DNA from 3 places in the Streptomyces sp. 3330 genome. Region 2 is predicted to be linked to each of the others. Evidence: riboswitches for the same ligand, from Rfam matches in the RefSeq annotation. Region 2 holds a riboswitch; each other region holds the start of a gene.

Region 1 (9,638 bases), on a different contig from region 2:
TCGTCGGGCTGTCCACGGCGTACGCGATCACGCGTGCCGCGCCGGGCACGCGGGTGACCGTGCTGGAGAAGGAGCCCGGGGTGGCCCGGCACCAGACGGGGCGCAACAGCGGCGTCATCCACAGCGGGATCTACTACCGGCCGGGATCGCTGAAGGCGCGCTACGCGGTGCGGGGCGCGGCGGAGCTGACGAAGTTCTGCGCGGAGTACGGCATCGAGCACTCCGTCACCGGCAAGCTGATCGTCGCCACGGACCGGGCCGAGCTGCCGCGGCTGCACGCGCTCGTGCAGCGCGGCCGGGAGAACGGGATCCCGGTCCGGGAACTGGGCGCCGCCCAGATCGCGGAGTACGAGCCCGAGGTCCGCGGGCTCGCCGCCATATGCGTGCGGACGACGGGGATCTGCGACTACACGGCCGTCGCACGGCAGCTGGGCCGGGCCTCCGGCGCGGAGATCCGGTACGGCGCGCGGGCCGTGCGGATCGACCGGCGGCCGGAGCGCGGGGTGGCGGTGCTCACCGCGCGTGGGGAGATCGTCCGCGGCCGGGTGCTGGTGAACTGCGCCGGGCTGTACTCCGACGAGGTGGCCCGGCTGACGGGGGACGAGCCCGAGGTGCGGATCGTGCCGTTCCGGGGCGAGTACTACGAGCTCGCGCGGCCGGAGCTGGTGCGCGGGCTGGTGTATCCGGTGCCCGATCCGGCGTTCCCCTTCCTCGGCGTCCATCTGACCAGGGGGATCGACGGGAGCGTGCACGTCGGCCCGAACGCCGTGCCGGCGCTGGCCCGGGAGGGGTACGGCTGGGGCGTCGTACGGCCGCGCGAGGCGATGGCGACGGCGGCCTGGCCCGGGGTGTGGCGGATGGGCCGGCGGCACTGGCGGTACGGGGCCGGGGAGCTGCGGCGGTCGGTGTCGAAGAGGGCGTTCGTGGACGCGGTGCGCCGGCTGCTGCCGGCGGTGGAGGAGGGGGACCTGGTGCGGGCGGCCGCGGGGGTGCGGGCGCAGGCGGTGCTGCGGGACGGCGGTCTGGTGGACGACTTCCTGATCCGGGAGGGGCCGCGGGCGGTCCATGTGCTGAACGCGCCCTCACCGGCGGCCACCGCCGCACTGCCGATCGGGCGGGAGGTGGCCCGCCGGGCCCTGGAAGCGCTGACCGACGCATGAGCGACGGGGTGCCCCGCTCACCCGGGCGACGGTCGGCGGCCGGGCTCCCGGGCGCGGCCGGCACCTGGAGCCGACCCGTAAAATCGACCCCACTGTGTCTGATTCCGTGAGCACCTCCGACGTCCCCCAGTCCTTTCCCGGTGGCGAGCACCACCCGGGCGAGTCCGTTCGGCACACCCGCGCCAAGGGGGAGCCCCGGTTCCCCGACGGACCGAAGGCCGATCCCGCGGGGTCGCACTTCGAGCGGCGGATCCGGAGTTTCCAGCCCCGGCGCAGCCGGGTGACGGCAGGGCAGGCGGACGCGCTGCAGCGGCTGTGGGCCAAGTGGGGGCTGGACATCGACGGGCACCCCGTCGACCTCGCCGGGCTGTTCGGCGACGACCGTCCCGTCGTACTGGAGATCGGCTTCGGCATGGGGGAGGCGACCGCGCAGATGGCGGCCGCCGACCCGGACACCGGCATCCTCGCGGTGGACGTGCACACGCCAGGCCAGGGCAATCTGCTCAATCTCGCGGACCGCACCGGGCTGACCAACGTCCGGGTGGCCAACGGCGACGCGATCATCCTGCTGCGCGAGATGCTGCCGCCGGACTCGCTCGACGGGCTGCGCGTCTACTTCCCGGACCCCTGGCCGAAGAAGCGCCACCACAAGCGGCGCCTCATCCAGCCCGAGTTCCTCGACCTGGCCGCGACGCGCCTGAAACCGGGTGCGATCGTGCACTGCGCCACGGACTGGGAACCGTACGCCGCACAGATGCTCGAAGTGCTGACCGCGCACCCCGCCTTCGAGAACACCCGGACCGACGGCGGGTTCGCGCCCCGCCCCGAGTTCCGGCCGCTGACCCGTTTCGAGGGCCAGGGGCTGGACAAGGGTCACGTCGTGAACGATCTGCTCTTCCGTCGCGTACAGCATCGCGTCCGGCCCGGAGACCGCTGACCGGACCGGCAACCGTTTCCGGGCGCGGCCCAGGGCTCGGTCCAAAGGCCGGCTCAGGGACCGGTCCGGTGCTCGGTCCAGGGCTCGGTCCGGTGCTCGGCCCGAAGGCCGGCTCAGGGACCGGACCGGGAGCAACCCAGGGATCAGCGACCGACCGCCCCCTCCACCACAGTCCCCTCCCTCGTTAGGGTCGATGCCGTGGCCATCAGTCCTCCGTTCCCGCCCTATCCGCCGCATCCCGGCGGCACACCCGAGGACGGTGTGCTCCGGCACGCTCACTGGTGGCAGCGCAGAGGGGTCCGGTACGGGGCGCTGATCACCCTGCTCACTCTGTCCGGGCTGGTCATCCTCGCGCTGGTGCGCGAACAGACCGGCACGGAGGGCTTCCTGGTCGGGCTCGGGCTCGCCGTCCTGCCGGTGCCGCTGCTGATCGCCGCCTTCCGCTGGCTGGACCGGGTCGAGCCGGGGCCCTGGCGGAACCTGGTCTTCGCCTTCGCCTGGGGCGCGTGCGCGGCGGCGCTGATAGCCATCATCGCCAACAGCTTCGCGACCAGATGGATAGCCACCGCAACCGCCGACCCGTCCAGCGCGGACACCCTCGGGGCGACCGTCATAGCGCCGATCGTCGAGGAGTCCGCGAAGGCCGCCGCCGTCCTGCTGCTGTTCCTCTTCCGCAGGCGGGACTTCACCGGGATCGTCGACGGCGTGGTCATAGCCGGGGTCACCGCCACCGGCTTCGCGTTCACCGAGAACATCCTCTACCTCGGCACCGCCTTCGGCACCGACCAGCTCACGGGCGACACCGGCATCGCCTCGGTCACCGTCGCGACCTTCTTCGTCCGCGTCGTCATGTCGCCGTTCGCGCACCCCCTGTTCACCGTCCTGACCGGCATCGGCTTCGGCGTCGCCGCGCTCTCCGGGGACCGCCAGCACCTGCGGCGCGTGCTGCTCCCGCTGGGCGGGCTGCTCCTCGCGATGGGCATGCACGCCCTGTGGAACGGCTCCTCGTCGTTCGGCGAGTTCGGGTTCTTCGCGGTGTACGCGGCGATCATGGTGCCCGCGTTCGGGCTGCTGACCTGGCTGGTGGTGTGGACGCGGCAACGCGAGCTGCGCACCGTGCGCGAGGAACTGCCCGCCTACGCGGCCGCCGGGTGGCTCACCCCGGCGGAGCCGTTCGCGCTCGGCTCGATGCGGGCCCGGCGGCTGGCCCGCGAGTACGCGGGCCGTCACCTGGGCAAGCCCGCGGCGCGGGAGGTGGCACGGTACGAGGCGTACGCGACCTCCCTCGCGTTCCTGCGGCACCGAGGCCGACGGGGGCGGGCCGGGGCCGACTTCGTCGTACGCGAGCGCGAGTTGCTCAACGAACTGTGGAGGCGGGGCGAGATCGCCCGGCCCGCGCTGGACCACGCGGCCCGGATGACGGCCCCGCCGGTACGGGTGGCGCCGCCGCCCTGGCCGGTCCACGGGGTGTACGGGTACGGCCGGGGGCCGGCCCTCGGCCAGGTCCACAACGCCGGTTTCGGGCACCCGGCCGCGCCGGTGTACGGAAGCCCGGCAGGGCCCTCGTACGGGAGCCCTGCCGGACCGTCGTACGGGTACGGCCACGGGGGCGGCTACGGGTATCCCGCACCGCACGGCCCCGGACCCGGCCCTGCCCAGGGGCCCGGCCCCGCACAGGGACCCGGACCGGGGTACCCGGCGAGCCCCTACCCGGCCCCCCACCCGCACCAGTGAGCAGGGCCGGCCGGGGCCGATCGGACCGAGCAGGCCAGGGCCGGGGCGGATGACGTCACCCAAGGCCAGGCCAGGCAGGTCGATCAGAACAAGCAGGGTCGGTCAGCCCAGGCAGGGTCGGGTCGGTCAGCCCAGGCAGGGTCGGTCGGAGCGGTCAGGCCAAAGGCTCTGGCCAAGCTAGATCAGACCAGGCCAGGTCAGGTCAGGTCAGGTCAGGTCAGGCCAGGCCAGGCCAGGTCAGGTCAGGCTCGGGTCAGGCGGGTGATCTCCTCCGCCGTCAGTTCCAGCTCCGCCACCCCCAGCAGCGCCGGCAGCTGCTCGACCGTGCGCGCGGAGGCGATCGGCGCGGCCACCGTCGGCTGCGCGGCGAGCCAGGCCAGGGCGACCGTGGGGATCCGGGTCCCGTGGGCCTGGGCGATCTCGTCCAGGGCGGTGAGGACGTTCCGGCCCCGCTCCGTGTCGAGGTGCTTGGCGGCGCCGGCGGCGCGGGCGCTCTGCACGGTCGTACCGGGCCGGTACTTGCCGGTGAGGAAGCCTGCGGCCAGGGCGTAGTAGGGGACGGCGGCGAGGCCGAAGCGGGCGGCGAGATCCTGGAGGCCGCCCTCGTAGGTGTCGCGGGAGACCAGGTTGTAGTGGGGCTGGAGGGCGACGTACCGGGCCAGGCCCTCGCGGTCGGAGAACTCCAGCGACTCCTGGAGACGCTCGGGCGAGATGTTGGAGGCGGCGATGTGCCGCACCTTCCCCGCCCTCACCAGTTCGTCGAGCGCGCCGATGATCTCCTCGACCGGCACCTCGGGCTTGTCGAAGTGCGTGTAGTAGAGGTCGATGTGGTCGGTGCCCAGACGGCGGAGCGAGGCGTCGGCGGCGGCCTTGATGTTGTCGGCGGACAGACCGGGGAAGTCGGGGTGCTGGCTCACCTTGGTGGCGATCACGACGTCGTCGCGGTTGCCCCGGGCCTTCAGCCACCTGCCGATGATCGTCTCGGACTCACCACCGCTGTTGCCATCGACCCACGCCGAGTAGGAGTCGGCGGTGTCGATCAGGTTGCCGCCCGCGGCCGTGTAGGCGTCGAGCACGGCGAAGGAGGCCGTCTCGTCGGCGGTCCAGCCGAACACGTTGCCGCCGAGGGCGAGCGGGAAGACCTCGAGGTCCGAGGAGCCGAGCGTGCGAAGAGAAGTCATGCCTCGTCTCAACAGGCGCCGACGGCCCGCCCATTCCGGACGTGACACGAAGAACATGTGAACAGCCCCCGGGAACGGCCCGCCCGAGCGCGCGTGCGCACGGCACAGCCCGGCAGCCCCGACGCGGAGGGCGTCGGGGCTGCCGGGGTGGATCAGGGGTACCGGACGAGCGGGCTCGGGGCGACCGGATGAGCGGCTCAGGGTGGTCGAAGGAGCGGCTCGGGGGTCCGTACAGCTCAGCTCAGGGGCTTGCCCGAGGGACGGCTCAGGGGTTGAGGCCCTTGTCGCGGAGCCAGGCCGCCGGGTCGATGCCGTCGGCGCTGCCGCCGGGGTGGACCTCGAGGTGGAGGTGGGCTCCGGTGACGTTCCCGGTCGCGCCCACCCGGCCGATGACGTCACCGGTGGCGACCTTCTGGCCGACACTGACGCTGATCGACGACTGGTGGCAGAACCACAGCTCGGTGCCGTCGTCCAGGGTCAGGATGGTGCGGTAGCCGTAGGAACCGGCCCAGCCGGCCTCGGTGATGGTGCCGCTGTGGACGGCCTTGATGAGCGTGCCCGTCGGCGCGGCGAAGTCCAGACCCGTGTGGTAGCCGGAGGACCAGAGGGAACCGGCCTGGCCGAAGGTCGAGGTGATGGTGTACGAGGAGGTCGGCAGCGTGTACTGCTTGGCCAGCTCGGCCAGGCGCGCGGCCTCGGCCTTCGCGGCGGCTTCCTCCGCGGCCTTCTTCTTCGCGGCGGCGGCCTTGGCCTCCGCCTCCTTCTCGGCCTTGGCGGCGGCGTCGGCCTCGGCCTTGGCCGCCGCGGCGAGGGCCTTGACCTCGACCTGGGACTGCTGGGACTCGGCCTGCGCCATGATCCGGCTGCGCAGCGCCTCGCCGGCGTCGGCGGCGCTGTCCTCGGTGTCCACGGCGGCTTCGGAGCCGAAGCTGGCGAGGGCCGGAGCGGCTTCCGGGGTGGGCTCTTCGTCGGAGATGAGCGAGCCCACGTTGGGCAGGTCCGGCATCGAGATGGAGACCGGGGCCTTGCCGGTGTTGGCGCTGGCCATGCCGCCCGCGCTGACGGCGGCTATGACGCCGACCCCGAGAACGGTGGAGCTGCGGGCGAATCCGCCGCCGCGCTGCTTGGCGACGCGGTGCTTGCCGCGTACCGGGCGAGTGGACTCCGCGGTGGGGTTCCACTCCTCCCAAGGTCCCTCGTCGGTGCGGTAGCCGCCGTAGCCGAAGGTCTCGGTGGACCGCTGGCTGGGCGCGTACGGGGCCTCGGGGGCAGGCGGGTTGGACGCCACGCGGGCGCACTCCTTTCCTTCCGTCGCCTACCGGGTTAGCTGACGGGTTCGGAGCGGGAAGGTCTCCTACGCGCGTATACCGGTCGTGGACTCTGCGAGTTCACGACGGCTTCCGCGTGATTCACCCCATGGTGGTGGTTCCCCGGTTCCCTTGCGGGATTCGGCACGTGCCGCACGGAGCCGACTCTGGTGCCGGCTGGGACGACCGCGCTGCGTTATCGAACGTTAATAGACCCGGGGGTGGGTTTCCAAGCTGTTCCTCTTGATCAACAACATTTCTGGCCTGGACTTTTGGGCTACCAGCGGTGAAAAACGGGCGAGTTGACCCCGCCCCGCCCTGCCCCGGAAACGCTTCATCAGTCATCCGGCTTTTGATGGTGACTCAGTTGTTATGCGCAGGGCGCTCGACCGGTCACCAGGAGTGAGGAAAGGGCCGGGAAAAGGCATCGGCGAAAACGCCGAAGGCCGAAACCCTTTCGGATTCCGGCCTTCGGTTCATCAGTAGCGGGGACAGGATTTGAACCTGCGACCTCTGGGTTATGAGCCCAGCGAGCTACCGAGCTGCTCCACCCCGCGGCGATGAACCCAACTGTACGCCATCAGCGGGACAGAAAGCACATCGGTTGATCCACGGGGCCCCGGCCGCCTCACAGGAGGTGGCGATTCGGCTCCTTCGCCCGCTCCTCGTACTCCGGGAGCACCAGGACGTCGACGCCCCGGTCCGTCAGCAGACCGGTGCCGTCGGCGTCCGTGACGAAGGTGTCCGGCTCCCGCCAGGCCGTGACCACCCTGCGCACTCCCGCGTCGAGGATGAGACGGGCACAGGGGGCCGGGCGGGAGGAGCGGCGCGCGCACGGTTCGAGGCTGCTGTAGACGGTGGCCGCGGGCAGCCGGGGGTCGGCGGGGTCGAGCTTCGCGAGGGCGGCCTCCTCGGCGTGCACGACCGGGTCGCCCGCCTCGCGGGAGTGGCCGCGCGCCAGTTCCGTGCCGTCGGCGGCCACGATCACCGCGCCGACGCTGAAGGCGGTCTCCGACGGCGGACAGTCGGCCGCGAGGGCGCAGGCGAGGGCCAGCCAGTGCCGGTCGGCCGCGGCGGGCAGCCGTCCGGTGCCGGGGGCGGTGGGCTCGTAGCGGTTCAGGACGACGTCCTCGATGCGCCGGGTCTCCACCAGGCGCAGGCGTCCGCCCTGGTAGCCGCCCGGCCCGAAGAGGCGGGGCGCGGCCGGGTCGCCGACGAAGAGCGGGGCGAGGACGAGCTGGAGTTCGTCGGCCAGGCCCTGCCGGAGCAGCTGCGTGTGCACCGTCCCGCCGCCCTCGACCATGAGACGCCGTACGCCGCGCACGTCATGGAGGTGTTCCAGGAGGCGGCGCCAGTCGAGTTCGGGGCCGAGCGGGACGGCGTCCGCGGCGATGCCGAGCGCGCGGACCCGCTCGGCGCCCTTCTCCGTCGTGTAGACGACCTTCTCGCCGCCCGTGTGCCAGAAGTTCGCCGCCGGATCGAGGTCGCCGGAGCCGCTGACGGTGACCTTGAGGGGGTACGGCGGCAGTCCGGCGGCCTCGCGGGCGGCGCGGCGCGCGGGGGAGTTCACGAGGAGCCGGGGATTGTCGGCGCGGATCGTGCCGGCGCCGATGAGGACGGCGTCCACGGAGGCCCGCACCTCGTCGACGCGGTCGAAGTCGGCGCGGCTGGAGAGGAGCAGGCGCTCGGGCGTGGTGTCGTCCAGGTAGCCGTCGAGGGAGACGGCGGCTGACAGCAGGACGTACGGGTACGGCATCGACACGGCTCCCCGGGCTCGGTCCGACGGCGGTTCGGCGGCAGCCTGACGGCGATGCGACGGCGGTCCGACGGTGGTCTTGGTTCAAGTTTGAAACAAACTTACACTGGGTGCATGACGACTCGCTGGCTCACCCCCGAGGAGCAACGCGCCTGGCGCGCGTTCGTGGCCGGCCACCTCCTCCTCGACGACGCGATCGACCGGCAGCTCCAGCAGGAGGCCGGCATGCCCCACCTGTACTACTCCATCCTCGCCAACCTCTCCGACATCCCGGAGCGGCGGCTGCGGATGACCGACCTCGCGGAGCGGCTGAAGATCACCCGCAGCCGGCTGACCTACGCGGTGTCCCGGCTGGAGAAGGACGGGCTGGTGCGGCGCGAGGACTGCCAGTGGGACAAGCGCGGCAGCGTCGCGGTGCTGACGGACGAGGGCATGACGGTGCTGGAGAACGTGGCGCCCGGCCATGTCGAGACGGTCCGCACGGCCCTCTTCGACCGGCTCACCCCCGAGCAGGTGGGACAGCTGGAGGAGATCTTCACGCAGGTCGCGCGCGGTTTCCAGGAGAAGGACGGGAACGAGACGGCACCGGAGGACCTCCCCTGGCGCCGCCGCTCGTCCCCCTGCTCCGGAACCCCGTGACCGCGGCCGGGGCGCCGCACCGGGAGCGCGGCCTCGCGTGCCCCGGTGCGAGCGACCGCCTGCCCGCAACCGCGCGACCGCGACCGCCTGACCACGGCCACCTGCCCGCAACCGCCCGATCGCGGCCCCGTGAGAGGCGTCACACATCAGTTGCTTCAAATTTAAAGCATGAGGTAGGGTCGCGACTCGTTGGATCTGCTTCAAATCTGAAGCACAAGGCGGGACAGTGCCGCCTTGCCACCGTCCTCCGGACCCGGGAGACCGCATGCCCGACACCCCCGCCGCCACCCCGCGCGCCCGCGTCCGGGTACCGCTGCGCTTCCCCGACGGCTACTCCGTCGACGCCGAACTGGTCACCTTCCACGGACTCGCCGACGGCCAGGAGCACGTCGCCGTCGTCCTCGGCGCCCCCGCGCCCGGCGTCACTCCCCTGGTCCGGCTGCACTCCGAGTGCCTGACCGGCGACGTCTTCGGCTCCGCCCGGTGCGACTGCGGGCCGCAGCTGCGCGAGGCGGTCGAGCGCATAGCCGGGACGGGCGGCGTCCTGCTCTACCTCCGCCAGGAGGGCCGCGGCATCGGCCTCTACAACAAGCTGGACGCGTACGCCCTCCAGGACCAGGGCCTGGACACCTACGAGGCGAACGCCGCCCTCGGCCTGCCCGAGGACGACCGCGACTACACGGCCGCCGCCCAGATGCTGCGCGCCCTGGACATCACGAGCCTGGACCTGCTGTCCAACAACCCCGACAAGGCGGGTCAGTTGCGCGACCTGGGCATCGACGTCCGCGACCGTGTCCCGACCGGTGTCTTCACGACCCCGCACAACGTCCGCTACCTGCGCGCCAAGGTCCTCCAGACCCAGCACACACTGCCGCTGGCGGACCTCACCGGGCTCAGCGTGGGCTGACCGCCGGCGGTCCGAAC
Region 2 (9,638 bases):
GTCGGTCGCCGGGTTGCGCACGGTGTAGCCGGGCAGGCCGTGCGCGCCCGGGGGCAGGCCGGTGCCGACGGAGGCGAGGGAGGTCGCGGTGGTCGCCGGGTAGCCGGCGGTGAGCGGACGTCCGGTGCCGCCGCGCGAACTGCCGAGCAGCGCGTGGAGGTAGGGCGCCTCGTCGGGGTGATCCTTGATCTGCTCCCAGCCGAGGCCGTCGATCAGGAAGACGCAGTTGCGGTCGGCGGGGGTCAGTTCCGGGATCGCCGCGGTCATTCCGGGTACGCCCATCCCCGCGGCCAGCGTGGGCAGCAGGTCGGCGAGGGAGCCGGAGCCGTACTCGGGGACGGGGGCGGAGCCGACGGCGAGCGGTTCGGGGAAGTCCCAGGGGGCGGACTGGGCCATCAGCGGGTTACGTCCGCTGTCGCCTCGGAGAGCGACTGCGCGAAGACGAGCGTCTGGCGGACCGTCTCCGGGCCGTCGCCTGCCTCGCTCACGCGCAGGCTCAGGTCGTCCGCCGTCGAGCTGCCGGTGTAGCCGTGGTCGGCGTCGCAGTTGGGGTCGCCGCAGGCGGCCGGCTCCAGGTCGATACGGGAGACGGCGCCCCAGCCGATGGTCAGCACGACCTCGCGCGGCAGGGTGCCCGGCGTGTAGGACTCCGGGTTGGCGACCACCCGGCTGAGCACGACGGACGAGATCCGGCCGAGCTTGACGGACTCCGTGGACGTCGTGGCGTACGGCGTCGGGGAGGTGGTGTCGGCGGCCTGCTCGTCGGTGTGGCTGACGATGAAGCGGTTGCCGGTGAGGACCAGCACGGTCACATGCCGGCGCACCTCGTTCTGGTCGAACGTGGTCTCCTGGTGGACCAGGTACGACCGGATCGGCTCGCCGCCCACAGCGGCCTCCACCGCCTCGGCCACGAGGGCCGGGTAGTAGCCGCTGCGCTCGATCGCCGCGCGCAGCCCCTGGGTCGTCGTACTGGTCTTGGCCATGCCCTCCATCCTACGGGGACCCACTGACTGCGAGGCACCGCTCAGGGCCCCTGCGGTACGCCGTCGGCGGCCGGGGCGCGCTCCGTCCGTGCTCCGGGGACGCCTCCGCGGGCGGGCCCCCGTCCGGGCGGCGCGTTCTCGCGCGCGTGCCGACGGCGCGCTCCCCGGCGGTGTCGTCGCGGGCGATGGGTTCCTGGGCCGTGTGCTCCCTGATCGGCGCGCTCAGTACGTCGGCAGGGTCCTCGGGCCTAGGTCGTCGCGTGCCGGCGGAGGTGCGAGGCGCACGGAGGCGCCGAGGACGCTCAGCCCGTGCGGAGCGACGACGACCGGCTCCAGCGTGACCGCGACGACCTCGGGGTGGTCGTCGACCAGCCGGGACACCCTCAGCAGCAGCTCCTCCAGGGCGGCGGTGTCGACGGGCGTCGAGCCGCGCCAGCCGAAGAGGAGCGGGGCGGTGCGGATGGACCGGATCAGCGAGGTCGCCTCGCGGTCGGTGACCGGGACCAGCCGGTGGGCCATGTCTCCGAGCAGCTGCGAGGCGGCGCCGGCCAGCCCGAAGGACAGGACGGCTCCCGCCGCCGGGTCGATGACCGCGCGGACGACCGTGTCGACGCCGCGCGGGGCCATCGCCTGGACGACCGGGCGGATCTCCTCCGGCTTCCCGAAGAGCTCGGTCAACTCGGTGTAAGACCGGCGCAGTTGCTCCTCGTCGGCCACGTCGAGGCGTACGCCGCCCAGGTCCGCGCGGTGCCGCAGGTGGGGCGCGGTGGCCTTGAGGGCGACGGGGTAGCCGAGGGCTGCGGCGGCCCGCGCGGCCTCGTCCGGGGTGGGCGCCGGGATGGCCCGGCGGGTGCGGATGCCGTAGCGGCCGAGCAGCTCGCACGTCGCGTCGGTGCCGAGGGTCAGGCCCTGCCCGCGCGCGAGGAGCCCGCCGATCAGCTCGGCGGCGCCCTTCTCGTCGATGTCCTCGTACTCCGGCACCTTGCCGGCATCGGCCGCCTCGCGCCGCCACTGGGCGTACTTCACGGCCTCCGCGAGCGCGCGGACGGCGCGTTCCGCGGCGGGGTAGGCGGGGATGAGGTGCGTCCCCTCGGGCGGCTCGACGGCGGCGGGCGCCGGCCGCGCGCCCTCCGGGACGCCGGCGGGCGCGTGCGGGGCCGTCTCCGCGCGCGGTGCGGTGCTCGTCGCGGCGGACAGCGCCATGGCGAGACCGCCCAGTTCCACGTGCACGACGAGCACCGGTTTGGCGGCGGCGGCCGCCGCGGCCGACCGCAGGGCCTCGGCGAGTTCGGCGTCCCCGGGCGACCTCTCCCCGATCGCCGGGATCGCCGTCACGACCACCGCGTCGCACGTTTCGTCGGCCAGCGCGCGGGCCAGCGCCGCGTGGAAGTCCTGGGCCGACGCCTCGGTCGTCAGATCCAGCGGCGACAGCGGACGCAGCCCCTCCGAGAGGCAGGCGTCGTACGTCAGCAGGCCCAGCGACTCGGAGTTGCCGAGAATCGCCACCCGCGGACCCGTCGGCAGCGGCTGACGGGCGAGCAGCAGACCCGCGTCGACCAGTTCGGTGATGGTGTCCACGCGGATCACGCCGGCCTGCCGGAGCAGCGCCGACACCGTCGCGTGGGGCAGGCGCGTCGCCCGTACGGCGTGTCCCTGCGGGGCGGAGCCGGCGCCCTGGACGACGACCAGGGGCTTGGCGGCCGCCGTGCGCCGCGCGAGACGCGTGAACTTGCGCGGGTTGCCGATGGATTCCAGATACATGAGGGCGACGTCGGTGTCGGGGTCGTCGTACCAGTACTGGAGGACGTCGTTGCCCGAGACGTCCGCGCGGTTGCCGGAGGAGACGAAGGTCGACACGCCGGTGACGCCGGTGACGCCTCCGCCGCGCCGGTGGAGGCGGGACAGCAGGGCGATGCCGATGGCGCCGGACTGGGCGAACAGGCCGATCCGGCCGGGCCTCGGCATCTCCGGGGCCAGCGAGGCGTTCAGCCGCACCTCCGGGGAGGTGTTGATGACGCCGAAGGCGTTGGGGCCGATGATCCGCATGCCGTACGCGCGTGCGTGCCGGACGAGTTCGCGCTGGCGCTCCCGCCCCTCGGGGCCGCTCTCGGCGTATCCGGCGGAGAGGACCACGAGTCCCTGCACGCCGTGTTCGCCGCACTCGGTGACGGCCTCCAGGACCTGCTCCGCCGGGACGGCGACGACCGCGAGGTCGACGGGCCCGGCGATGTCGCGCACCGAGCGGTGGGCGGGCACGCCGTCCAGTTCCCCGAGGTCCTCGGGGAAGGCCTTGTTCACGGCGTACAGCCGACCGGTGAAGCCCGCGTCGCGGAGGTTGCCGAGGACGCTTCGGCCGACGCCGCCGGGGCTGCGGCCGGTGCCGACGACGGCGACGGAGCCGGGGGCCAGCAGCCGCCCCACGGAGTGCGCCTCGGCGCGCTGTTCCCGCGCGCGCTGCACGGCGACGGAGCGCTCGGTGGGTTCGAGGCCGAACTCCAGGCGGACGACGCCGTCCTCGAAGCTGCGCTTCTGGGTGTAGCCGGCGTCCGTGAACACCTTGATCATCTTGTTGTTGGCGGGGAGCACCTCGGCCGCGAAGCGGCGGATGCCGCGCTCGCGCGCCACGGCCGCGATGTGCTCGAGCAGCGCGGAGGCGACGCCCCTGCCCTGGTGGGCGTCCTGGACGAGGAACGCGACCTCGGCCTCGTCGGCCGGCGCCGGGGCGGCCATGCCGTCGGGACCAATGCGGTCATAGCGTACGGTGGCGATGAACTCGCCGCCGACCGTGGCCGCGAGTCCCACCCGGTCCACGAAGTCGTGGTGCGTGAAGCGGTGGACGTCCTTGTCGGACAGGCGCGGGTAGGGCGCGAAGAAGCGGTAGTACTTCGACTCGTCCGAAACCTGCTCGTAGAAGCTGACCAGGCGCTCGGCGTCATCAACGGTGATGGGGCGGATGCGCGCGGTGCCGCCGTCGCGCAGCACCACGTCGGCTTCCCAGTGGGCGGGGTACTCGTGCCGGTCCGACGCGCTCTGCATGGGGCCCAGAGTACGGCTCGCGTACGACAACGGCGCGAGGCAGTCTGTGGAGGACGCCCGTCGGATCGAGGCCGCGATCCGACGACCACGTCGGGAGGGGTCGCACGACCCCTCCCTCACACGCTTCACGTGTGGAACACTGGTCTAGACAACCTGAACACTGAAGGGCAGCATCACATGGCTGAGCGCCGCGTCAACGTCGGCTGGGCCGAGGGCCTTCACGCCCGCCCCGCTTCCATCTTCGTCCGGGCCGCCACGGCCGCAGGCATCCCGGTGACGATCGCCAAGGCCGACGGCAACCCCGTCAACGCGGCCTCCATGCTGGCCGTCCTCGGCCTGGGCGCCCAGGGCGGCGAGGAGATCGTGCTCGCCTCCGAGGCCGACGGCGCGGACGCCGCGCTCGACCGGCTGGCGAAGCTGGTCGCCGAGGGTCTCGAGGAGCTCCCCGAGACCGTCTGAGCGCACACGGCCCGATGCGCGCCCGAGCCGGCTCCGCCGTCGCGGAGCCGGCTGCGCGCTAAACGGGTCGCAGGATTGACGGTCGCGGTGTCCGTCGCCTCTCGGGCGCCGCACCGACAACTCTGAAGGGCTCGTCCGAATTACCGGGCGAGCCCTTCGCATTTCCCGTTCACGGGCAGCAGAAATAATCCCCGAGAATTATCCCCTCTTTGTATACGGCCCTTTTGTTAATGCCGCAGACCCGTCATGTTTACGGGAGGTTGCGAAGTCCTCACACGGTCGGCGCGTTCGGGGCCGCCGGAAAAGCGCAGCCGGTGCGCGGCCGTCGCGCGCTCGGTGTGCAGCGCCGTGATCGCCCGCGCACGCTCACCGTCGCCGCGCGCCACCGCGTCCACGATCGCGCCGTGCTCAGCCCACGACTCCGCGGGGTTGGCCGGGGCCTCCACCGCGTACATCCAGGCGATCTTGTGGCGCAGCTGGGTCAGCATCGACGTCAGGGCATGGCTGCCCGAGGACTGGGCGAGCGTCTCGTGGAACCAGCCCCCCAAGGAGCGCAGATCCTCGCTGTTGCCGCGTCTGGCCCGCTCCTGGCCCAGCCGGACGAGTCCCCGCAGGACCTTCAGATGGGCCTCGGTGCGCCGCTGGGCGGCCCGCGAGGCGCCGAGCGGCTCCAGGAGCATGCGCATCTCCAGCAGGTCCGCGGCCTCCTGCTCGGTCGGCTCCGCGACGCACGCGCCCGCGTGCCGCCGCGTGACGACGAAGCCCTCGGCCTCCAGCGTGCGCAGCGCCTCGCGGACCGGGACGCGGGAGACGCCGTAGCGGCGGGCGAGGAGTTCCTCGGTGAGGCGGCTGCCGCGCTCGTAGACACCCGCGACGATGTCGTCCCGAATGGCCGTGCACACCGAGTGCGCCGGAATACGCATGACGGACCTCCGCCTTAATCCCCGTGAAACGTCGACGATTGACGTGTGTTCCGTGACTCTATTGCAATGAGCGGGAATTTCCGATGGCGGGCCGGAATCCGGGGATATTTTTTGGACAGCAGGGCCTCGAAAACGCCGAAAGCCCCGGCCGGGAGGGCCGGGGCAAGACGATCTGTCGCCGTGGGTCGTCAGACGTTCACGCCGTGGTTGCGGAGGTAGGCGACCGGGTCGATGTCCGAGCCGTACTCCGCGGTGGTGCGGGCCTCGAAGTGCAGATGCGCGCCGGTGACGTTGCCGGTGGCGCCGGACAGGGCGATCCGCTGGCCCGGGGTGACCTGCTGGCCCACCGCCACCTCGATGGACGACAGGTGACCGTACTGGGTGTACGTCCCGTCGTTCATCTTGATGACGATCTGGTTGCCGTACGCCCCGCCCCAGCCGGCCTCGACGACGGTGCCCATGCCGACCGCGTGCACGGTGGTGCCGCTCGCCGCGTGGAAGTCGATGCCGGTGTGGCTGCCGGAGGACCACAGGGAGCTGCTGGCCTGGTAGCTGGTCGACACGTAGGAGCCGGTGATCGGCGAGACGAACGTGTTGAGGCGCTTGCGCTCGGCCTCGCGGGCCGCACGCACGCGTGCCTCGCGCTCCTCCACGGCCTTCTTGGCGGCGGCCTGCCGGGCGGCCTCCTCGAAGGCCGCGTGCTTCTGCACGGCGACCTGGTCGTCGACCTGCTCCGCGACGGCCTCGGAGGCGGTGACGACGGGGATCAGCCCGGTCTGCTCGGGGCTGGGCTCGGCGGCGAGGGCCGGGGAGGCGGCGACGGTGGCCATCACGCCGGTGGTGGTGAGCGCCGCGACGCCCGCCGCGCGAGCGGTGGTCCGCTGCATCCGGCCGGGACGACGGTGCTTGCCGGGCGCGCAGGTGAACGCCATGAAGTCGGGTGTGTCCTTTCCTTCCCTCTCGCCTACCGGGTTAGCTGACGGGTTCGGAGCAGGAAGGTCTCCTACGGACCCCCTCGCGTTCACGCGCGGGCGTCCGATTCACCCCAGGGACTTCACAAGTGGGTCCCCGGCTCCCCTGGCTCGCGCCGTACGGGGACTCGGCGATGACTGTCCGGTGCCGCGGCTGCGGCGCACTGCCTGACGAACAGTCCGGATGACGCTAAGCGGCGCGGGTTTCAATCCTCAAACGGATCCCGGTTTTTGTAGCGCATCCCACAGGGCAGACGGGCAACCTCCGCATCAATTCGGACATACGGAGGCCCTGGTGACGCTCGGTCGACCAGGGCCCCGCACGCGCGTGCCGCTGCCTACTCCGCGGACACGACCTTCACCTCGCCGATGCCGAGGGCCTCGACCGGCTCCTTGATCCGGGCCGCGTCACCGACGAGGACGGTCACCAGGCGGTCCACCGGGAAGGCGTTCACGGCCGCCGCGGTGGCCTCCACCGTGCCGGTCGCGGCGAGCTGCTGGTACAGCGTGGCCTGGAAGTCGTCGGGCAGGTGCTGCTCGACCTGGTCGGCCAGCGTGCCGGCGACGGCCGCGGCGGTCTCGAACTTCAGCGGCGCCACACCGACCAGGTTCTGCACGGCGACGTCGCGCTCCGCGTCGGTCAGCCCCTCGGCGGCGAGGGTGCGCAGCACCTTCCAGAGGTCGTCCAGCGCGGGTCCGGTGTTCGGGGTGTCGACGGAGCCGCTGATGGCGAGCATCGCGGCGCCCGAGCCGTCCGGGGCGGACCGCAGGACCTGGCCGAACGCGCGGACACCGTAGGTGTAGCCCTTCTCCTCGCGCAGGACGCGGTCCAGGCGGGAGGTGAGGGTGCCACCGAGGCAGTACGTGCCGAGCACCTGCGCGGGCCACACACGGTCGTGCCGGTCGGCGCCGATCCGGCCGATCAGCAGCTGCGTCTGGACGGCGCCGGGGCGGTCCACGATGACGACCCGGCCGGCGTCGTCGGCGGTCACCGGCGGCACGGGCCGCGGCTGGGCCGAGGAGCCCGTCCAGGCGCCCAGGGTGTCGCCGAGGAGCGCCTCCAGGTCGACACCCGTGAGGTCGCCGACGACCACGGCGGTGGCCGTGGCGGGACGCACGTGCTTCTCGTAGAAGGCGCGTACGGCGGCGGAGTCGATCTTCTCGACCGTCTCCGCGGTGCCCTGGCGGGGCCGCGACATCCGCGCGGTGGCCGGGAACAGCTCCTTGGAGAGCTCCTTGGCCGCGCGCCGGGAGGGGTTGGCCAGCTCGTGCGGGATCTCGTCCAGGCGGTTGCGGACGAGGCGCTCGACCTCGCTGTCGGCGAACGCGGGGGCCCTGAGGGCGTCGGCGAGCAGACCGAGGCCCTTGGGCAGGCGCGAGGCCGGCACTTCGAGGCTCAGCCGGACGCCGGGGTGATCGGCGTGCGCGTCCAGGGTGGCGCCGCAGCGCTCCAGTTCGGCGGCGAACTCCTCGGCGGAGTGCTTGTCGGTGCCCTCGGAGAAGGCGCGCGCCATGATCGTGGCGACGCCGTCGAGGCCGGCCGGTTCGGCGTCCAGGGGCGCGTCGAGGAGGATCTCGACGGCGACGACCTGCTGGCCGGGACGGTGGCAGTGCAGCACGGTCAGGCCGTTGGCCAGCGCGGTGCGCTCGGGCGCCGGGAACGCCCACGGCTTGGCCTCGCCCGCCCGGGGCTGGGGGTGGAAGTCCATCGTGGCGAGCTCGGTCACCGGGCCGCCTCCTCGTTCTCGTCCTGGTCGGCGGGGGCTTCGGCGGCGGTCGGCTCGTAGACGAGCACCGCGCGGTTGTCGGGGCGCAGGCGGGCCTTGGCGACCTCCTGCACCTCCTCGGGCGTCACGTCCAGCACGCGCTGGACGGCGGTGAGCGCGAGCTGCGGGTCGCCGAACAGGACGGCGTAGCGGCACAGTTCGTCGGCGCGTCCGGCGACCGTGCCGAGCCGGTCGAGCCACTCGCGTTCCAACTGCGCCTGGGCCCGCTCCATTTCCTCGGCCGTCGGGCCCTCTTCGGCGAACCGGGCGAGCTCCTCGTCGATGGCGGCCTCGATGACGGGCACCTCGACGTCGCCGGACGTCTTCACGTCCAGCCAGCCCAGCGAGGGCGCTCCGGCGAGCCGCAGCAGGCCGAAGCCGGCCGCGACGGCCGTACGGTCGCGGCGCACCAGCCGGTTGTACAGGCGCGAGGACTCGCCGCCGCCGAGGACGGTGAGCGCCAGGTCGACGGCGTCGCACGCGCGCGTGCCGTCCTCGGGCAGCCGGTAGGCGGCCATCAGCGCACGGGCCGGCACCTCCTCCTCGACGATCTCGCGCAGCTGCTCGCCGATGACGTCGGGCAGCGCGCCGTCACGGGGCGCGGGCTTGCCGTCGTGGCCGGGGATGGAGCCGAAGTACTTCTCGACCCAGGCGAGGGTCTGCTCCGGGTCGATGTCACCGACCACGGAGAGCACCGCGTTGTTGGGCGCGTAGTACGTGCGGAAGAACGCGCGCGCGTCCTCCAGGGTCGCCGCGTCCAGGTCGGCCATCGAGCCGATCGGCGTGTGGTGGTAGGGGTGGCCGTCCGGGTAGGCGAGAGCGGTCAGCTTCTCGAAGGCCGTGCCGTAGGGGACGTTGTCGTAGCGCTGGCGGCGCTCGTTCTTGACGACGTCGCGCTGGTTCTCCATGGACTCGTCGTCCAGCGCGGTGAGCAGCGAGCCCATGCGGTCGGCCTCCAGCCAGAGGGCGAGCTCCAGCTGGTGGGTGGGCATGGTCTCGAAGTAGTTCGTGCGCTCGAAGCTGGTCGTGCCGTTGAGCGAGCCGCCGGCCCCCTGGACCAGCTCGAAGTGTCCGTTGCCCTTGACCTGGCCCGAGCCCTGGAACATCAGGTGCTCGAAAAGGTGAGCCAGGCCCGTACGCCCCTTGACTTCGTGGCGTGAGCCGACGTCGTACCAGAGGCACACCGCCGCGACGGGGGTCAGGTGGTCTTCCGAGAGCACCACGCGCAGGCCGTTGGCCAGACGGTGCTCGGTCGCTGTCAGGCCCCCGGAGCCTGCCTGGGCTGTGGCCGTGTGACCCATGGGCATGTACGTCCCTTCCGATCGCGGACGCGGTCGTCGAAACCGCGGATTTCCTGCCGGTCCTGCCACTGTATGCAAGCGTGCGCACGGTCCGCGAAGTTCCCGGGCGACATACGCCGAGAGCGAGATCGCGTAGCCTGCGGGCAGCCGTGGAGGAGATGCCTCTGCGTTCGGGCCGGACGGCCGACGCCGGGTCCTC
Region 3 (9,638 bases), on a different contig from region 2:
TGGATCCTCGTGGAGTCGTACGCCTCCAGCCCGAGGGCGATCGCCGCGACCGTCGTCACCGAGCCGGCCAGGCCCACCAGGGTGTGCGCCTCGCGCAGCGGGACCGTCCGCTCGGCGAGGTCGAGGGCGGCCTCGATGTCGGCGCGTATCGCCGCGATCTGCCCGGCGGTGGGCGGGTCGGTGACCTCCCCGTCCACGACCAGGTGCCGCTCCGTCATCCGTACGCAGCCCACGTCGACGGAGCGCGCGGCGCGCACCCGGTCGTCGCCGACCACGAACTCGGTCGAGCCGCCGCCGATGTCCACGACCAGGAAGGGCTTGGCCAGGTCGGCGCGCCCGCCCAGTTCCCTCGTGGCGCCGGTGAAGGAGAACTCGGCCTCCTGGTCGCCGGTGATGACCTCGGGCTCGACGCCGAGGATGTCCAGCACCCCGCGCACGAACTCGTCCCGGTTCTCCGCGTCGCGGGAGGCGGAGGTGGCGACGAAGCGCAGCCGCTGCGCGCCGTGCTCCTTGATGGCGGCCGCGTACTCCCGGCAGGCCGCGAAGGTCCGCTCCAGCGCCTCGGGGGCGAGCCGGCCGGTGCGGTCGACGCCCTGGCCGAGGCGGACGATCGTCATCCGGCGGTCCAGGTCGACCAGCTCGCCGGTCTCCGGGTCGGCGTCGGCGACGAGCAGGCGGATCGAGTTCGTACCGCAGTCGACGGCGGCCACGCGGGTCATCGGGCGCCCTCCGCCGCGTCGTCGCGCGGGCCCCGCGCCACGCACGTGCCCTTGCGCCACCACTCCGGGAGCATCTCCAGGGCCTCGTCGCCGAGGGGGTTCACGCCCGGGCCGGCGGCCAGGGAGTGCGCGACGAGCACGTGCAGGCACTTCACGCGGTCCGGCATGCCGCCCGCGCTGGGGAAGCCCTGCAGCTCCTCGATCTCGTCCCGGCGCCGGATGTAGTCCTCGTGCGCGGCGCGGTAGGAGGCGGCCAGCTCCGGGTCGGTCCCGAGCCGCTCCGTCATCTCCTTCATCACGCCGTTCGCCTCCAGCGTGCCGATGGCCGAGTTGGCCTTCGGGCACGTCAGGTAGTACAGCGTCGGGAAGGGCGTGCCGTCGGGCAGGCGGGGGGCCGTCTCCACGACGTCCGGCTCTCCGCAGGGGCAGCGGTGCGCGATCGCGCGCAGGCCGCGCGGCGGCCGTCCGAGCTGCTGCTTGAAGGCCTCGACGTCCGCGTCGGTGGGCTCGGTGCGCGGGGTGGTCGGCGGGGGCGTTTGCATGCCTGTCTTTCTATCGGTCAGTTCACTGGTCGGAGGCGTCGGACTTGTCGACGCCGTCCCAGACGTTCGAGTACCAGGGGCGGTCGGCCGCGCCGAGGTCGGCGCGGGACTGCCGGGCCGCGTCCGGGTCGATCACCACGAACCCGGTCTCCCCCGGCAGCACGTAGTGCAGCCGCTGCCGGATCTGCTGCTCCGCGTAGGCGTCGTCCTGCCAGCGCGCCTTGAGGTCGCGCAGCTGCTCGACGCGCTCGCTGGCCTGGCGCTTCTCCCGCTCCAGGTCGGCGATCTCGGCGCGCTGGGAGACGTACTGGCGCATCGGATAGGCCAGCGCCACGATCAGCGTGCACAGGACGAGCGCGAGGAGCGCGGCGCGGCCGGTGAGCCGGGAGCGGCGGGCCTGGCGCTTGGTCTGGGAGCGGTAGACCCGGGCCGCGGTCTGCTCGCCGAGCAGCTTGATCCTGGTCGCGGTGGAGAAACGGTCCCGGTCCTTCACGGCCACTGCTTCACGCCTCCCGTCTCACACGTGCGTACGTCCCCGCACACGGTACGGGACCGGGTACGGGGACGTACGTACGACTGGCGGAGCCTTGACTCGGCCCTTGCTGCGACGATCAGTTCGCGGAGCGGAACCGGGGGAACGCGGAGCGCCCGGCGTACACCGCGGCGTCGTCGAGGATCTCCTCGATGCGCAGCAGCTGGTTGTACTTGGCGACGCGGTCCGAGCGGGCCGGGGCGCCGGTCTTGATCTGACCGCAGTTCACCGCGACGGCGAGGTCGGCGATGGTGACGTCCTCGGTCTCGCCGGAGCGGTGGGACATCATGCACTTGAAGCCGTTGCGCTGGGCCATCTCGACGGCGTCCAGGGTCTCGGTCAGCGAGCCGATCTGGTTGACCTTGACGAGCAGGGCGTTGGCGGAGCCCTCCTCGATGCCGCGGGCCAGGCGCTCGGGGTTGGTGACGAAGAGGTCGTCGCCGACGATCTGGACCTTGTCGCCCAGCTTGTCGGTGATGACCTTCCAGCCGGCCCAGTCGTCCTCGTACAGCGGGTCCTCGATGGAGACGAGCGGGTACGCGGAGACGAGCTCCTCGTAGTACTCGGTCATCTCGGCGGCCGAGCGGGACTTGCCCTCGAACTCGTACTTGCCGTCCTTGTAGAACTCGGACGCGGCGACGTCGAGCGCGAGCGCGATCTGCTCGCCGGGGACGTAACCGGCCTGCTGGATGGCCTCGATGATGAGGTCGAGCGCGGCGCGGTTGGACTCCAGGTTCGGGGCGAAGCCGCCCTCGTCGCCGAGGCCGGTGGACAGGCCCTTGGTCTTCAGCACCTTCTTGAGGGTGTGGTAGACCTCGGCGCCCCAGCGCAGGGCCTCGGAGAAGGACTCCGCGCCGATCGGGGCGATCATGAACTCCTGGATGTCCACGTTGGAGTCGGCGTGCGAGCCGCCGTTCAGGATGTTCATCATCGGCACCGGCAGCAGGTGCGCGTTGGGGCCGCCCAGGTAGCGGAACAGCGGCAGGTCGCTGGCCTCGGAGGCGGCGTGGGCGACGGCGAGCGAGACGCCGAGGATGGCGTTCGCGCCGAGCGAGCCCTTGTTGTCGGTGGCGTCCAGGTCGAACATGGCCTGGTCGATCAGGCGCTGCTCGGTGGCGTCGTAGCCGACGAGCTCCGGGCCGATCTGCTCGATGACGGCGAGCACGGCCTTCTCGACACCCTTGCCGAGGTAGCGGTTCGGGTCACCGTCGCGGAGCTCGATGGCCTCGAAGGCACCGGTGGAGGCGCCGGACGGAACGGCGGCACGACCCGTGCTGCCGTCGTCGAGGCCGACCTCGACCTCGACCGTGGGGTTGCCTCGGGAGTCCAGGATTTCCCGGGCTACGACGACGTCGATGGACGGCACGAGCATCTCCTTCTTGGGATGTGACGCTGGTTGTGCGGGGCCCAGGGGCCTTGATGAACCCTTGCTGAGCCTTGCGACTAGAGCCTAACCGCCCCGGGGCCGTCGGCAGCCGACCGACCGTCCCGTGGACAGACAGACGGTACCTATTGTTTCCGCCCGGAACAAAGGGGGTGGCCCAGAAAAGCCGACAGGAGGTGACGAACGGGCAAAGAGAAACCCCGCTCCGGTGCGTACGGGGGAACACGCACCGGAGCGGGGAGCCCGTGGGGACGGGGGGACCCTCACGAGGTCTTCAGTGTGCCGACCCCGGATATGAGGGCGCTGTGGCTTCTCTGGGGGCCAGGTGTCACCTCGGGCCGAGTGCCACGTCAGGCGCGGGTCACTTCAGGTGCAGCTGCTGGCCCGGGTAGATCAGGTCGGCCTGGTCGACGATGTCCTTGTTCAGCTCGAACAGCTTCGCCCAGCCGCCCTTGACCTTGTGCTTCTCGGCGATGGAGCTGAGGGTGTCGCCCTTGACGACCTTGTACTCGCCGTCACCCTTCTTGACCTTCTTGCCGGTCGGGGTGGTGACCGTCTTGGAGGCGGCCGGGCGGTCGGTCGAGCGGGAGGCGCTCTGCTCCTCGGTCGAGCGGCTGCCGGTGCTGCCGCTGTTCGACGAGCCGGTGGAGCCGGCGGAGCCGGAGTCCGAGGACTCGGCGCTCGAGCCGTTGTAGGCGGCGCCGGACAGGCCGGTGCCGCAGACCGGCCAGGCGCCCTTGCCCTGACCCGCGAGGACCTTCTCGCCGATGGCTATCTGCTGGGCCTTGGAGGCCTGGTTCGCCTGCGAGGCGTAGGCCGTGCCGCCGTACGCCGCCCAGGTGGACGCGGAGAACTGGAGGCCGCCGTAGTAGCCGTTGCCGGTGTTGATGGACCAGTTGCCGCCGGACTCGCACTGGGCGACCGCGTCCCACTCGGAGGCGGTGGCGGCGGAGGCGTTGCCGGCCGCCATCAGCGGGGCGGCGATGGCGACACCGGTGACACCGGCGAGCGTGGCGACGCGGGTCGCCTTGGACGGACGGCGGTGCTTGCCCTTTGCGGAAAACAGCATGGTGGATCCCCTCACCGACGCCTACGAGGTGAGCTGTCGGGTTCGGGCCGTGTGAGTTGCCCGGCCACTTCCTCGTCCGGCGGAGCGCTGCTCCGCGGGAGGTGTGGCTTCACCCCGAGCCGTTCCGGTCAACCGACCGGCGCGGCACTTACCTTGGGTCCCCCGCTCCTGCCTGCGGCGCTTGACGCGACGACTGTTCCCGGGCCGCCGCTGGCAGGATTCGGCGTTGCGACGGCCGGGGCTCGGGTTGCCGAGCGGCCTCGACCGTAGACACGCGATCGGAGGAATTTCAAAGACGATCAGGGCTTCTGAGACTCATCCCACACTTTCACCAAACCGGACATTCGGCGCGAAGCGTGACGTGAACTCCCGCTGTTTTTCTTGGGCTTTGCGCCCTATTACACCCCTGTGTCGAGGGTCTGACCGGCGGCGATGTTGCTCGGGTCGACGCCGATGAGGTCCCTGTTCTCGGCGTAGAGGGCGCGCCATCCGCCGTCGAGGCCAAGGGAGTCGGCGATGGACGCGAGGGAGTCGCCCTCCTGGACGACATAGGTCGCCGCGGCGTGCCGTCCGGCCGACGCGGTGGTGGTGCCGTCCACGCCGGCGTCGGTCGCGCTCTTCGTCGCGACCTCGTCGGCGGTGGCGCCACGGTGGCGGCCGGAGCCGAGGGAGCCCGTGTCGACGAGGCTCCAAGAACCTTCATCCTGGACGTATTTGTCCGAGTCGTCCGCACTCGGGGCGGTCGCGGGCGACCCGGCCTCCGTCGAACCACCGGTCCGGCCGGCGGAGTCGCCGGTCGCAGCGGAGTCCTCCGCGGCGGAGGAAGAGGACGAAGGGGAGGAAGCGGACGCCGAGGGCGAACTGGAGGCATCGGCGGAGGAGTCGGACGAGTCGGTCGAGGAATCGTCACCGTCGGAGGAGCCGGAGGAGCCGGACAATCCCCGGGACAGGTCGGACAATCCGGAAGACCCAGAGGAGTCGGACGAGTCGGACGAGTCGTCCGCCACGCCGGTGTCCACGCTCAGCGCGCCGTTCTCCTGGGTGAGCCCGGAGGTCAGCCCGCAGGTGCCCCACGCGCCGATCCCCTCGGCCGCGAGCACCTCCTGCGCCACGGCGATCTGCTGGCTGCGGCTGGCCAGATCGGGGCTCGCCGCGTAGTCGAGGCCGCCGTGCGCCTCCCAGTCCTTCTGGGTGAGGCTCAGGCCGCCGTACTCGCCCCGGCCCTCGTCGGCGCTCCACGAGCCACCGGTCTCGCACTGCGCCACCTTGTCCCACACCGTGCCCTCGGCCGCACTCGCGCCGGAGGCGGCGAGCAGCGGGATGGCGATGGCGGAGCCCGTCACTCCGGCCGCGACGAGGAGCGCCGGGGCCTGGCGGGGGCGACGGTGACGACCGTTCCCGGAGAGCATGCGAGGGGCCTTTCTCTGGACAGCACTGACCGGCGCGGCGAGCGGAACCGATGCGTCGCGCTGACGAGTGAACGTATCGGCAGACGATCACTTGTCACAAGTTAATGCCGCGCAGATCACGTGAAGATCACAGACTTGAGTGCCGGTCACCTTTGCTCCGCCGAACGGTCACACTCCGGCTGACATCCGGTCAGGTGTGCACCGCTCATGACGCGGGACGCACCGGAGTGAACTCGACCGGCAACGTCCGCAGTCCACGCATGATGAGCCCGCCCCGCCACCTCAACTCGGCCGGTTCCACGGCGAGTCGCAGGTCGGGGAGCCGGGTGAGCAGGGTGGCCAGCGCGGCCTGGCCCTCCAGCCGGGCCAGCGGGGCTCCCAGGCAGTAGTGGATGCCGTGGCCGTACCCGAGGTGCTGGTTGTCACGCCGGGACAGGTCGAGGGTGTCGGGTTCCGGGAAACGCTCCGGGTCACGGTCGGCGGCCGCCAGCACCACGAGCACCGGGTCGCCCGGCGCGATGTCCTGCCCGCCGACGCGCAGCGGCTCGGTCGCGAACCGCCAGGTGGCCAGTTCCACGGGGCCGTCGTAGCGCAGGAGTTCCTCGACGCCCGTCTCGAGGAGACCGCGCTCGCCGTCGTCCGCGGTGAGCGACCGCTGGAGGCGTGCGCGCTGCTCGGGGTGGGTGAGCAGCGCGTAGGTGCCGTTGCCGATGAGATTGACGGTCGTCTCGAAACCGGCGAACAGCAGGATGAAGGCCATGGCGGCGGCCTCGTTCTCGGTGAGGTGCTCGCCGTGGTCCGAGGCGCGGATCAGACCGGAGATGAGGTCCTCGCCGGGAGCCGGGTCGGCGGGGAGCTCCGCGCGCTTGCGGTGGATGAGCTCCAGCAGGTACCCGCGCATCTTCTTCACCGACCGCGCGACACCGCCCCGCGGCCCCCCGCCGTGCCGGATCATCATCCCGGCCCAGTCGCGGAAGTCGTCCTGGTCCTCCCGGGGGACGCCCAGGAGGTCGCAGATCGCGTAGATGGGCAGCGGGAAGGCGAAGTCGTGGATGAGGTCGGCCCGGCCCTCGGCGGCGAACCGGTCGATGAGCCGGTCCGTCAGCTCCTGGACGCGCGGCGCGAACTCGGCGACCCGGCGCGGGGTGAAGGCCTTGCTGACGAGCCTGCGCAGCCGGGTGTGGTCCGGCGGGTCGATGTTGAGCAGATGCGTCATCAGCTCGGCCTTGCGCTCGCCGGGGATGCCGGTCCTGCCCTTGGCGTGCGCCGGTTCGTCGTGGTGCGCCGGGTTCTTGGAGAGCCGCTGGTCGGCGAGGGCCTGTCTGGCGTCGGCGTACCGGGTGACCAGCCAGGCCTCGACGCCGCTGGGCAGTGTGGTGCGGTGCACGGGCGCGTGCTCGCGCAGCCAGGCGTAGGCGGGGTAGGGGTCGGTCGCGAACTCCCAGGTGAAGAGTTCGGGAGCGGTACGGTCCGGGTGGTCTGTGTCGGGCTGCTCGGTCACTCCCCGACCGTAGCGGTGTCCCCGCCGCGCTCCGCGAGCGCCTTGCGCGCGGCGGGCGCCCCCTGCCGAGCACCTGCGCGGCCCGGCCCCCAGGTCCTCCGGCTCCCGTGCCGACTCACTGCGCCGACTCACTGCGCCGACTCACTGCGCCGACTCACTGTGCCGACTCACTGTGCCCGTCCAGGCCCTCGCGCCGACGCACCGGATCAGGAACGCCCGGTACTAACGGTCGACCCCCTCGGCGTCCCGGATCGCGTCCCGGTACGCGCGGGCCGCCGCGCGCAGCGCCGCCTCCGGGTCGACGCCCTCCGCCTCGGCCCGTGCCGCCAGGGCCAGCAGTTCGTAGCCGATGCCCGCGGCCGCCGGCAGCGGCACGTCCAGCCGGGCCGTGCGGGCCCTGGAGACCAGCTTCGCCGCGAGGGCCAGGCCGGGCTGGTGGAGGGGGACGCCGTCCGTCACCGACTCCCGCCGCTTCTCCGCCGCCTTCGTGCGCAGCCAGTGCTCCTTCACCTCTTCCGGGGTGGTGGCCGTGGCGTCGCCGAAGACATGGGGGTGACGGTGGACGAGCTTGGCGACGATCGTGCCCGCGACGTCGTCGACGGAGAACGGGGACTCCTCGTCCTCCTCGGCGATGCGGGCGTGGAAGACGACCTGGAGCAGGACGTCGCCCAGTTCCTCGCGGAGTTCGTCGTGATCGCCGTCCTCGATCGCCTCGACCAGTTCGTACGACTCCTCGACCGCGTACTTCGCCAGGCCCTTGTGGGTCTGCCGGGAGGACCACGGGCATTCGGTGCGGATCCGGTCCATGACCTGGACGAGGTCGAGGAGCCGGGCGCCGGGGAGGTCGTAGGAGGCGGGGAGCAGCTCCAGCTCGGGCATGGAGACGCGGCCGGAGCCCGCCAGCCGGGCCAGGCCGTCGGTGAGGGCCGGTTCGCCCTCGCCGGTGGCCACGACCACGACCGTGCGGCCGCCGGCGCAGGCGGCGAGCAGGTCCTCGGCGGTCGGGGAGGTCTCCTCGACGGTGACGCCCGCGTCCCGCAGGTAGGGCAGCTGCGGATGCGCGCCGTCCGCGCACAGCACCCGGTCCGCCGCGTGCAGGGCCTGCCAGGCGGGCCAGGACAGCAGACCGGGGGCGACGCGGTGGCTGGTGGTGAGCAGGACGACGCGGCCGGGGGCGTCGACCGCGGGCTGGGCGGCGGCGGAGCTGATGGCGTTCACACCCCGAACGTAACCCACGCCGGTCAGCGGCCCCGCGAGTTATCCACAGGCGGGACCGGCCGATCGTACGATCACATCGTCACGTGGTCTGCTGCGTCCCGGCCGCCGAGATCTCCCGCACCCACGGCGTCTTCGCGTCGACGCGGGCGACCTTCTGCGCGTCCCAGTTCCCGTAGCGCGGGTTGAGGTCCACGTCGAGTTCCTCGGACGCCTTGGACAGCGCGTTCCAGAAGGCGGGCTGGCTGGTGTTCGTGCCGAGCTGGGTGGCGAGTTTCTGGGCCTCCAGCTGGAGACGGAGGTTGTCGTCGAGACGCTGCGGCGGAATGCCGTACTGCTGGAGCCACGCCGTCTCCAGGCCCTTCGCGCCGCCCGCCTGCTGCTCCAGGCCGGCCCGCATCTCCTGGACCTCCCGGCGGCTGACGGTGATGCCGGCGTCCTCGGCGGCGCGGTGCAGCACCTTGTCGAGGACCATGCCGTGCAGGGTGTCGCGGGCGAGGGAGCCGGTCTGGGCGACGGCCTGCGCGTACTGGGCGTCGTCGGTGACCGCGGCCCGCTGGGCCGTGCGCACCTCGTTCACCCGGCTCTCCAGCTGCGCGACGGTGATCCGCTGGCCGCCGACCACGGCCGCCGCGCCGGGATGCGCGTCGTTCCCGCAGGCGGCGAGGAGAGGGGCCGCCACGATCGCGGCGGACAGCAGAAGCGCGGTGCGACGACGGCGGTGCAAGGGAAACCTCCCGAGGAGATTGTGCGACGGTGCACAAAGTCTTGCGGTGATCGATGGTAGGCAGTGGGGCGGCTGGGGCCAACCCATTCGACCAACGATTCACCAGGACTTCGGGCACCGCCGCGCCCGCCCGCCGCCCGCTCTTCGGTGCGAGGCCTCAGCCCCGCGCGCGTGGGGCGCTCCGCGCGGGGACGGTCCGGGTCAGCCGACGATGGCGACCGGGGCGTCCCACGCGTCACGGTCCACGGTGATCGTGTAGCCGCCGCGGGTCTCCTTGCTGTTCACCAGGTACTGGTGGCCACGGCTGTGGCCGGTGTACTGGGTGGCGCCCCACGGCCAGTCGGTGGTCGTGGTGTCCTTCTTGTCCCACAGCGCGTACCAGAGGTTGCCCGGCAGGTCCGTCTTGTCGGTCGCGGTGGCGACGGCCTTGGCGCTGGAGCTGCTGAAGCCGTAGTAGCCGGCCCGGTACGTCTTGGCGCGCAGCGTCTTGGTGAAGGAGCGCACATACGTCAACACGGCGTCGTTGCACGCCTTGTCGGT

The links. Region 2 has a riboswitch for cyclic di-AMP ahead of J2X68_RS29985 (M23 family metallopeptidase). Riboswitches for the same ligand answer to the same signal wherever they lie in the genome.
Region 1: linked by a shared signal. The riboswitch ahead of J2X68_RS19380 (M23 family metallopeptidase) and the one ahead of J2X68_RS29985 (M23 family metallopeptidase) in region 2 are both predicted to bind cyclic di-AMP.
Region 3: linked by a shared signal. The riboswitch ahead of J2X68_RS08035 (transglycosylase family protein) and the one ahead of J2X68_RS29985 (M23 family metallopeptidase) in region 2 are both predicted to bind cyclic di-AMP.

What each region holds. Positions count from the first base shown of each region.
Region 1 is NZ_JAVDVA010000010.1:257,180-266,817, reverse strand. It holds gene lhgO (L-2-hydroxyglutarate oxidase) at 1-1,160, shown strand, start outside; gene trmB (tRNA (guanosine(46)-N7)-methyltransferase TrmB) at 1,255-2,097, shown strand; gene J2X68_RS19390 (PrsW family intramembrane metalloprotease) at 2,296-3,831, shown strand; gene J2X68_RS19385 (aldo/keto reductase) at 4,074-5,012, opposite strand; gene J2X68_RS19380 (M23 family metallopeptidase) at 5,278-6,300, opposite strand; cyclic di-AMP (ydaO/yuaA leader) riboswitch at 6,308-6,476, opposite strand; tRNA gene J2X68_RS19375 (tRNA-Met) at 6,803-6,876, opposite strand; gene J2X68_RS19370 (dihydrofolate reductase family protein) at 6,948-8,075, opposite strand; gene J2X68_RS19365 (MarR family transcriptional regulator) at 8,190-8,714, shown strand; gene ribA (GTP cyclohydrolase II) at 8,980-9,621, shown strand; gene J2X68_RS19355 (NUDIX domain-containing protein) at 9,608-9,638, opposite strand, start outside.
Region 2 is NZ_JAVDVA010000021.1:126,065-135,702, reverse strand. It holds gene J2X68_RS30010 (alkaline phosphatase family protein) at 1-396, opposite strand, end outside; gene J2X68_RS30005 (DUF5998 family protein) at 396-992, opposite strand; gene J2X68_RS30000 (GNAT family N-acetyltransferase) at 1,206-4,019, opposite strand; gene J2X68_RS29995 (HPr family phosphocarrier protein) at 4,197-4,478, shown strand; gene J2X68_RS29990 (GntR family transcriptional regulator) at 4,706-5,401, opposite strand; gene J2X68_RS29985 (M23 family metallopeptidase) at 5,590-6,333, opposite strand; cyclic di-AMP (ydaO/yuaA leader) riboswitch at 6,348-6,516, opposite strand; gene J2X68_RS29980 (pitrilysin family protein) at 6,711-8,099, opposite strand; gene J2X68_RS29975 (pitrilysin family protein) at 8,096-9,445, opposite strand.
Region 3 is NZ_JAVDVA010000003.1:477,131-486,768, reverse strand. It holds gene J2X68_RS08055 (Ppx/GppA phosphatase family protein) at 1-719, opposite strand, end outside; gene J2X68_RS08050 (DUF501 domain-containing protein) at 716-1,261, opposite strand; gene J2X68_RS08045 (septum formation initiator family protein) at 1,284-1,760, opposite strand; gene eno (phosphopyruvate hydratase) at 1,873-3,165, opposite strand; gene J2X68_RS08035 (transglycosylase family protein) at 3,539-4,246, opposite strand; cyclic di-AMP (ydaO/yuaA leader) riboswitch at 4,250-4,436, opposite strand; gene J2X68_RS08030 (transglycosylase family protein) at 4,645-5,655, opposite strand; gene J2X68_RS08025 (cytochrome P450) at 5,861-7,156, opposite strand; gene J2X68_RS08020 (nucleoside triphosphate pyrophosphohydrolase) at 7,379-8,392, opposite strand; gene J2X68_RS08015 (SurA N-terminal domain-containing protein) at 8,454-9,098, opposite strand; gene J2X68_RS08010 (glycoside hydrolase domain-containing protein) at 9,300-9,638, opposite strand, start outside.